DNA from 2 places in the Enterococcus sp. DIV0174 genome. Region 1 is predicted to be linked to the other one. Evidence: riboswitches for the same ligand, from Rfam matches in the RefSeq annotation. Region 1 holds a riboswitch; the other holds the start of a gene.
What was found. Region 1 has a riboswitch for fluoride ahead of IGJ93_RS03745 (voltage-gated chloride channel family protein). Riboswitches for the same ligand answer to the same signal wherever they lie in the genome.
Positions count from the first base shown of each region.

Region 2: it holds a riboswitch for fluoride, as region 1 does, so the genes downstream of both, eno (phosphopyruvate hydratase) here and IGJ93_RS03745 (voltage-gated chloride channel family protein) in region 1, are expected to answer to the same signal.

Region 1 is NZ_CP172881.1:741,904-746,664, reverse strand. It holds gene IGJ93_RS03750 (YdcF family protein) at 1-628, shown strand, start outside; gene IGJ93_RS03745 (voltage-gated chloride channel family protein) at 959-2,224, opposite strand; fluoride riboswitch at 2,279-2,343, opposite strand; gene IGJ93_RS03740 (FusB/FusC family EF-G-binding protein) at 2,385-3,032, opposite strand; gene IGJ93_RS03735 (helix-turn-helix domain-containing protein) at 3,483-4,761, opposite strand, start outside.
Region 2 is NZ_CP172881.1:1,271,193-1,275,953, reverse strand. It holds gene IGJ93_RS06145 (histidine phosphatase family protein) at 1-820, opposite strand, end outside; gene eno (phosphopyruvate hydratase) at 1,318-2,592, opposite strand; fluoride riboswitch at 2,699-2,764, opposite strand; gene IGJ93_RS06135 (hypothetical protein) at 2,808-3,110, opposite strand; gene IGJ93_RS06130 (hypothetical protein) at 3,183-3,545, opposite strand; gene IGJ93_RS06125 (MerR family transcriptional regulator) at 3,646-4,419, opposite strand; gene IGJ93_RS06120 (ABC transporter ATP-binding protein) at 4,498-4,761, shown strand, end outside.

The DNA of each region.
Region 1 (4,761 bases):
TTTATTCTACTTGTTTGTCGTATTTTATAATTTCTTGACGATTTCTGTTCTATATCAATTCAATCGTCCACGGTTCAACCAAGATTTCATCATCGTTTTAGGTGCTGGACTTTTGGGTGGTGAAAAAGTATCACCTTTACTTGGTCAACGAATTGATAAAGCAATTGCCTTTTATCGAGCGCAAGAGCGAGCAACACTTAATCCACCAAAATTATTGATGTCTGGCGGACAAGGAGCTGACGAGAAGTTGCCTGAAGCTGTTGCAATGAAGAATTACGCGTTGAAAAAAGGCATTCCGGAAGAACAGATTATTGTTGAAACAAATTCAACGACTACTTTAGAAAATATGCGTTTTTCTAAGGAAATCATGGATCGTTTAATGAAAGGCCCTTACCAAGCAATCTTCAGTTCAAATAACTATCATATTTTTCGTGCAGGACTTTATGCGCGACAAGCACAACTCAAAGCAAACGGAATTGGTTCAAAGACAGCTTTATATTATCTGCCAAATGCTTTTCTAAGAGAATACATTGCAATCTTGATGCTGAATAAAAAGCGCCATCTCATTATGTGTTCGTTGATTTTCGCTTTTGATTTGTTGCTGGTGTTGGTAACACTGTTTAATTAGGTTGTGGCGCAAAACGATTAGCTCCGACTAGATAGTGAGCAGACACTCAAAATAGCTTTTCATATTTTGAAGTGGTTGCAAGCTATCTTGAGGAGTTGTTTTGGGAACACCGTGTATTAGGTTGTGGCGCAAAACGGTTAGCTCCGACTAGATAGTGAGCAGACACTCAAAATAGCTTTTCATATTTCGAAGTGGTTGCAAGCTATCTTGAGGAGTTGTTTTGGGAACACCGTGAATAAAGGGTTGTAGCTCCAAACCTTAATTACTCAACAAAAAATATCCACAAAACAAAAAGCAAGTCGAAGTCCGAACTGACCTCGACTTGCTTTTTTATTTCCTTTTATTGCGGAATGATTCAAGAACAGGTGTAAAAAAGATTCCCTTTTTTATACTAACCTGTTGTGCAGAATAAATACCATTGTTGCCAGAACACATAAAGCTAACTAGACAAATCAAAAAGAAATACACGGCTGCTTCACTACCAAACAATTCAACTCCCATAATAAAGCAAGCTATTGGTGTATTCGTCGCACCAGAAAACACACCAATGAAACCAAGTCCAGCTAAAAATGGAACAGAGACATGTAAGATTGGTGCCAAACTTGCACCTAATGTTGCACCAATTTCAAACAGGGGTGTTACTTCCCCACCTTGGAATCCAGCGCCCAAAGATAAAATAGTAAAACCCAGTTTTCCTAAAAAATCAAAGGGGTGCGCATTACCATTAAAAGCATCTTGCAGTAAAGGTAAGCTTAAGCCAAGATAACGTTGTGTTTGCAAGACAACAGCTACCAAAACAACAATTGCTCCACCCATAAAGTTTCGTAAAACAGGATTCGTAAACCAATTAGCATAGACTTTTTTCAAAAAGACGATTGAACGACTAAATACCCAGCCACAAAGACCAAAGACAATTCCTGCCAACATCAATTTACCAAATAAACTACCACTCCACGCAGGAATTTCTCCCATTGGATAATGGACGTGAACAATTCCAAAACTTTCTGCCATGAGATTTGCAAAAATAGCTGCAAAAAAGCTTGGAAATAAAGCCTCTGTCCGAACTTTCCCAATTGCTAAAACCTCTAAGCCAAACAAGGTTCCTGCCAAAGGTGTGCCAAAAACAGAACTAAATCCTGCACTGATTCCACTGATAATCAAGATTTCTCGCTCTAACTGATTCAGTTTAAATACACGTGATAAGTTATCTGCTAATGCGCCCCCCATTTGAACAGCCGTTCCTTCACGACCAACTGATCCACCAAATAAGTGAGTCGTGATTGTTCCAAATAAAGTCAATGGAATCAATCGTAGCGGAACTCTTTCTTCCCCACCATTACCTTGATCGATAACTAAATTATTTCCACGACTTGAATTCCCACCATAATTTGTATATAAATAAGCAAAAATAGCACCACTTACGGGTAAAAGAAATAATAGCCACGTATGGGTCAAGCGCAAATTAGTTACAAACGTTAAACTGTTTAAGAAAAATGCTGAAAGGCTTCCCATTACCACTCCTAAAATGGCCGTAATCAGTAGCCACTTCAGCATATAGCCTCCTATTCTTAACACATTTGTTGTTTGTTTTTCCATTAAAACTCCTCCTAAAAAAAAGACACCTACTAAAAAAGAGGACACTTATCCCGTTTTTTAGTAGGCGTCATTAGTTTATTGATAAACGTTTAAAGGCGAACACCATCACCTATTCACTTCATTTAAAAATATAGCATGATTTTCTGAAAATGACAATCAACTATCGTTCTTTTTTCACGCGGTGAACAAATTCATAAAATGGCTCAAGTTGTACCAATTGATGATTACACATATCGCTATCGTGACAAATATAATTGCCTTTTTTTGTATAGGTACCGTCTGAACCAGACTTTGTCGTTGAAAGAAAGAGTGAAACATTCGATGTTTTCTGGCAAATAGCACAAATTCCTTTTGTAATGGTTGGTGATAGACTGCCGTAATCTCCTTGGAGTTTTCCTTCTTCATAGTAAAGCAAATACTTTCTTTGACTTCCCGGATCGTTGAACCCTACATAAGTGTGTTCTCTAAGATCATATGCTGACCAGGTTGGTTGTTTCAGCTTTTTCACTTTCCGAAAAATTTTGTCAACTTGTTGCTTCGAAGGTTGCTCAAAAGGTATGACATAGGATTTCAGTTCTTCCAACGCACGCTCCGCTTTTGCTCGTGTTAGCGTGACATTCATTACGATTGCTAAAAAATCGGTGATCTCAGGTAATTCTTCCTGAATGACAGAATGAATTTTTTCAGTTGCTAATGCTTGAACTGTTTGAACCGTTTTCGGATCGTTCACAGAAGAATAAGCATTAAGTAATTGTTCTACTTCACGTTGAATAAAATAATATTGATATGGTTGGATTGTTTGTTTCATTTTAAGAGTCCTTTCTTCTTTCAAAAGTCATACTTTGAAGAAAAAAGTTGTTTCAACAAAGCATGTCGTTACTTGTTCAAACCCAACTCTTTTAAATAAGATACGTTAGTGTGCATCTCATCATCACCCCCTTTAATGGTATTGATCTATGTACTTGCTTAAATGGTCATCTGTAAGTAAACACCAATTTCGCTTTTTCGTCAATCATTGCTTGTGATGTGTTCCTCTTCAAAGAAACATATCCAGATTCCTTCGACAGGTTTCAGACGCTTTCCACATTTTGAACACATCGACTCTTTTCTCTTCCATACTCAAACTTCAGACAATAAAAAAGATGGACAAAACGTGCTTGCGTTCTGTTCCATCTTTTTGGCTAAAAAACATTTTTCGATGTTTGGCTACTGATCAATAGCTAAAAGTCTTTTTTTGGTAACAATACTTGTACGAGTATTAGTTGTTTTGACTATTCTTATATTTTTCCTCTTGGATTTTCAACAAAATCTTGGTAAGATTCCCCCAATCGACGGGGCGAGGTGGATTTAACCAGACGACAACTTGTGGAGAACTTTCCCCATACAAATTATTCATGTTGGTAATAACTACATCTGTATAAGCTGATTGTTCATCATCAACGACCTCTACATTTAGATTGATATATAAACCTAAGTTTTCCTTGATAAATTGGTTATAAGCAGATCCGTAAGAAAAATCGATACCGACTTTTACCGGATCAGAAATCAATTTGATCGGTATATAATTGATTACTAACATCAAGTAACTAAAAAACAGAAAAATTTTATCTCGAGATAATTCTTTGTACTCTTCCGTTAATAACTTGACATAATCTAACAAATAGAAGTAGAACTCCGGATAATTTTGCCTAAAAAAATAAATATTAATAGTAAATTCATCAAATTTATTGATAGGATAATACAGAATATTAAAATGAATTTTACTTAGTTCTCTACGAATTTCCCAAGTATTTTCTTCTTGAAGCGGCTTAAATCGTTCTTCAATTTTTTGGATAAAGTGATCATTTAACTGTTCGATACCCTCGTCTTTATTGTTTTCGATATACGTTCGATCTACTTTATCATTCAGATAAAGCCAAATCAGAACTAGATAGCCAAAAGTAGTTGAAGATATTTTTAATAACTTTTTTATTTTTGTAACGTCTTCTTCAGAGAAAAAATGGATAATGTTTTTACAAATCTCTAACTCTTTTGACTTCTCTGCTAATAAATTGACAGATAGATAATGAAATAATTTTTTCTTTTCATAAACAGACAAAGAATATTCATTACTTAATAAAAAAATAAATTGATTTGTTTGATCGATGACATCTCCCGGATAAACTTTCGTATAAGAAATATCTGTAACCAGAAATAATTGATAATAGAAAATGACAATATTCCTTCGATTTCCGTATAATTTTTTTTTATCAAAAAAAATCTGATGCTTCTTCAACACTTTTTTTAGCTCTTGCAAGATAGTATACGCTGAAGAATAACTGATATGGTGCTCATCTGCAAAAACTTCAAGGGTAGTGTAATCTTCTCGAAAAAATTCAATCAATAAATCTAAATAAATGGATCGTTTGATATAATTTGACAATAAAAAACCACTAGAGTAATGGCCATCAATCTCTAAAGAAACTTCTGTACCTGTCGCAAGAATCTTTAAATGTTCACTTATACCTAGCTCATCAAGATCATCATTTAAGTTTTCA
Region 2 (4,761 bases), 530 kb from region 1:
CCACTGTATACTTACCATCTTGATAAATAATTTTACAAACGCTGGCATTTTTTAAGCCAGTTGGCGGAACTTCTGCCGATTCATCAATTGATGCGACAAATGAAGCAATTGTCATACCGTGTGAAGTGATTAAGATTTTATCTTGCCCTTTTTCCTCAGCTGTTTTAACAATGTCAGCTACTGCACTCGAAACACGGTCAATAACTGTTTGATAATCCTCTGCTCGCCAACTCACTTCATCAGCAGCGACATCATGCTCTTTTCCTAATTCTTCAAGTTTCTTTTCATCTAATTCATGTAAAGTGTCTGCAAAACCTTGGATTGTTTTGACGAATCCTTCTTCATCCATTTCATTTTGCCACTCTTCTAACGTTTTTCCTTGTTCTTTGGCAATTTCGCTCCACATTTCAGGATTGGGAATTCCTTCATAGGTACCAAAGTTGAATTCACGTAATCGTTTGTCAGTGTGTAATGTATCTAAAAGCTTTTCTTGTCCATTATTTTTCAATACTAAGGTTGCTGTTTCGACTGCTCGTCCGCTATCACTAGAATAAACTGCATCAAAATCTACATCTGCTAATCCCCTCCCCAAGTCTTCTGCAACAGCGATGCCTGCCGGTGTTAACGGTGCATCGATCCAGCCTTGCGAGCGATCCGTTGTGTTCAGCATAGTTTTGCCATGTCTTGCTAAATAAATTTCTACTTGATCTGGCGCTTTATTTGCCTCTTTTTCAGTACTTGTTGCGGAGTTTGTTTCTTGACAAGCTGATAAAGAAAACATCAATCCAATCATTCCTACTACTTTCAACCACTTTTTCATTTCTATCCCCTTCCATTTTTAAGCACATGTCAAAAAATTCCAACGAACGTTTTAACAATGTACTTCTTAATACATTCTTTTTTAGTGATAGCGAGTTGCTATAATCAAAATGCTCCTTTCTTTAAGCTACTTGTTACTAAAATTTCGTTTTAGCAACTAGTAATTCTATTACCAACTATCCTCAGATAGAATTACACAAAAAAAGACCTAACCAGTCGAAACTGGTCAGGTCTTGCTTAACTTAATAATAACAATCCTATTATTCTTTGCTTATTCAATTTACTATACAAATAAATTACCATTTAGAGAAAGCGCTGTCAATACGATTTGTTCTTTCTTTTTCTATCTCAGACTTTCTTTTGCTTTTAGTTAGCATTTTCAACGAATCAAGCGTGTTTGCTGCTCACATAATAGCTGAAAAAAGAAAAAAGAGGTTCAAGTGAACTTTCTCTCGCTTGAACCCCTTTTTTAATTAAATTTAGCTAATTCTTTGTTTTTTATTGGACTTTAGGAAACTGTGCAAGTGCGCCGTAGCCTTCTAGCTCTTCTTCGATACGTAAAAATTGATTGTATTTTTCAACACGTTCACTGCGTGCCATCGAACCAGTTTTAATTTGACCAGCATTCATCGCAACTGCAAAATCGGCAATAAATGTGTCTCCTGTTTCACCAGAACGATGAGAAATCATCGTTGTGTAGCCATTTTTTCGTGCCATTTTGATGGCTTCAATGGACTCTGACACTGTTCCAATTTGATTTAGTTTAATTAAAATCGAGTTGGCAACACCTTTGGCAATTCCTTCAGCAAAAATCGTTGGATTAGTTACAAAGATATCATCACCAATTAGTTGAATGGTTTGACCCATTTCATCCGTCATTTTTTTGAATCCGTCCCAATCATGCTCTGAAAATCCGTCTTCAATAGAAATGATTGCTGGATATTTTTTAACTAAATTTTGGTAATAAGCAAGCATTTCATCAGAACTTAATTCTTTTCCTTCAAAATGATATTTTTTTGTTTCATCTTCATAGAATTCACTGGAAGCTGGATCAAGTGCGATACCAATTTCCGTTTTTGGTTCGTAACCTGCTTCTTCAATTGCACGATAAAGCATTTCAATCGCAGCTTCTGTACTTCCTAGTTTTGGTGCGAAGCCACCTTCATCTCCGACAGCTGTTTCGTAGCCGTCTTTTGCTAAAATATTTTTTAATGTATGGTAAATGTTAGCAATTTTTTCTACGCCATCACGGAAAGTTGTTCGTTGAATGGGCGTAATCAAAAATTCTTGCACATCAATACCAGAATCTGCATGAACACCTCCGTTGATTACATTGAAAAATGGTTGAGGGAGCTCTAAATCAACGCCACCAAGATAACGATACAATGGAACTTTTTTACTTTGTGCCGCTGCGCGAGCAACCGCCATTGAAACACCAAGAATCGCGTTTGCTCCAAGTCGTCCTTTGTTTGGTGTTCCGTCTAAATCAATCATCATTTTATCAATTTTTGCTTGGTCAAAAGGTGAAGTTTCCTTCAATGCATCATTGATTTCTCCATTGACATTAGCAACAGCTTTACTAACTCCTTTTCCTAATAAACGAGTACCGCCATCACGTAATTCCACGGCTTCACGATCACCAGTAGAGGCGCCGCTTGGCACTTCGGCTCTGCCTAATGTTCCGTCAGATAAAATCACGTCAGCTTCCACCGTTGGATTTCCGCGTGAATCAAAAATTTCTCTTGCTTTTACTTGTTCAATTACTACTGTCATCTTTTTTTCCTCCTAGTTTTTACAAAAATGCAACAAAAAAACGCCTATTGTAAAGCAACTACTTAAAAACAGAGTACAACAAATACACTCTTGGACAAGTAATTAGTTTACAATAGGCGCCATCAGCTGATTTACTCAGCGTTTAGGAGGGAGCACCATCCCTCACACATAACGTTAGCACGTTTAGATAATTGTTTCAACTAGAAACACTTCTATCATTCATTTTCCAGCTTAAAATAGTAATCGATGATTGCTTTTATTCCTTGATAATCTTTGATTACAAAGAGATTTGATGGCACTTCAATAATTGGTAGCTTTTTTTCATTGATGAATGGTGCTAACTGTCTCGGTACAATCAGATAGTCTACCTGCTCTTTATCTCGAAGGTAATTCAGCGAAACATCATAGTCTTTAGAAAAGAACTCTTTTAAATGTTGCTGATTTCTTAAGCCTATAGGGAGTGCGGAATAAGACAATCCACCGTCTACCGCTAAGACAAAACAAATCTTCTTTTTCATTACAAACACGCTCCTCACTTATAAAAACAGTAACAATTTCTTATCAGTCCAATTCTCATAGTAACAGTCACACTAATTGATGAATCTCGGATTAACGGTTGAATTAGAAACAAAGAAATCTGTCTTGATTTGAATATCAAATGTTTCTGCAACTAATTTTTCAATTGTTGCGAAAGAATTAGTCGTGCTGATTCGATAGATTTTTGTGCCGTAGTTGATCCATTCAGCTGCTTGCAACAATTCTCGGTAGCCACGTACATCCGGTTTTCTATCAGTAAATACGACAAAGTAATCATGGATTAATTCGCCATTACTTGAACGATTCATACTTGTTGTTGCCCTTTTGATAGGGGTTCCAATTTTTTCGTACAGTTGTAAAGGGCTTCGTCCCCAAATATCAACAGTTTTTTCAGCTCCTTGCTTACGTTTAGCCATCTTATCCCTTCTTCATCATAACTCATTTGTTTCTTTTATCCTACAACGAATAAGGCAAATTTACGAATCTTACTTTTAGACAGACTTATCGAATTGTCTACTATTTGTTTTGTTTCCCTTTGTTCTTGATTTCAATCCAAGATAAATAATACTCCTTATCAGAAGTGTGCTCATATTGTTTTCTTACGAGAAACTCGCCAATAACTTGCTGAATATCATAACCCTTAGCTGTTAACGTACGAACGACCTCTTGAAGATTATTTCGGTCGTTATCTGCAGGATCTACTTCAATGATTACTGGTTGATAATCAAACGCTGGGTTGTATTCCCAAAGGATTTCTTCTTCAATTTCGTCTTCAAAAGATGTGCCGATACAAAAAACATATTCTAGCGATTGACCTTTTTGTTGCCAAATAATCCCTGAGTTACAATTTTTTTCTAAATATTTCCGTGCAGTAAAGTTTTCATCTAAATCAGCACGAACCATTTTCGTAAAGTCGATTTTCAAATCATGTGTTCCAGTCAAATCAAACCCAGTGGATGAAAGATGTCGTTTTCGTTGCTCGATTTGTGCCATTTCGCCTTTTAATCTTTCAATTTCTTCTGCCAAACGTTTTTCTGTCTGCTCCAGAACTTCATAAACTTCTTTTTCTGATTTTCGATAAATGCCTTGAACATCTTTGATTGATAAACCCAAACTTCGAATGAATTTGACATCATACAATGCAAATAAATCATCATAGGTAAATGTCCGATAATCATTGGCTTCATTTCGGGAATTCGTTAGCAAACCAATGGAATCCCAATAACGAATCGTAGATGTTGGCAAGTTCAAAAATTTCGCAGCTTCACCAATAGAAAATGTTTTATTCATTTTTTTAAAACCTCCTTGACCTTAAAGCTACTTTAACCTGTATACTCCATTATTGTCAAAACTAAGGAGGCATGACTTATGAAAGTACTAAAAAATTTCTTGTTGCAAAATAAGGGCATTGTTGCTCTGACTAGCAGTTTCATTGTTTTACAAATCATCGGAATCTTAGGCGTGCCTATGCTAGTAGCACGGCTAATCAATCTTGGCATTTTAAAAAATGATCTTGACGCAATCAAGCTTATTGCCATTCAAATGATTATCGTTACGGTTTTAGGTACGATTGCCGCCGTGATTGGTAGCTATCTGTCAGGAATTCTTGGCGGACGTTTCGGTCGCCAAATC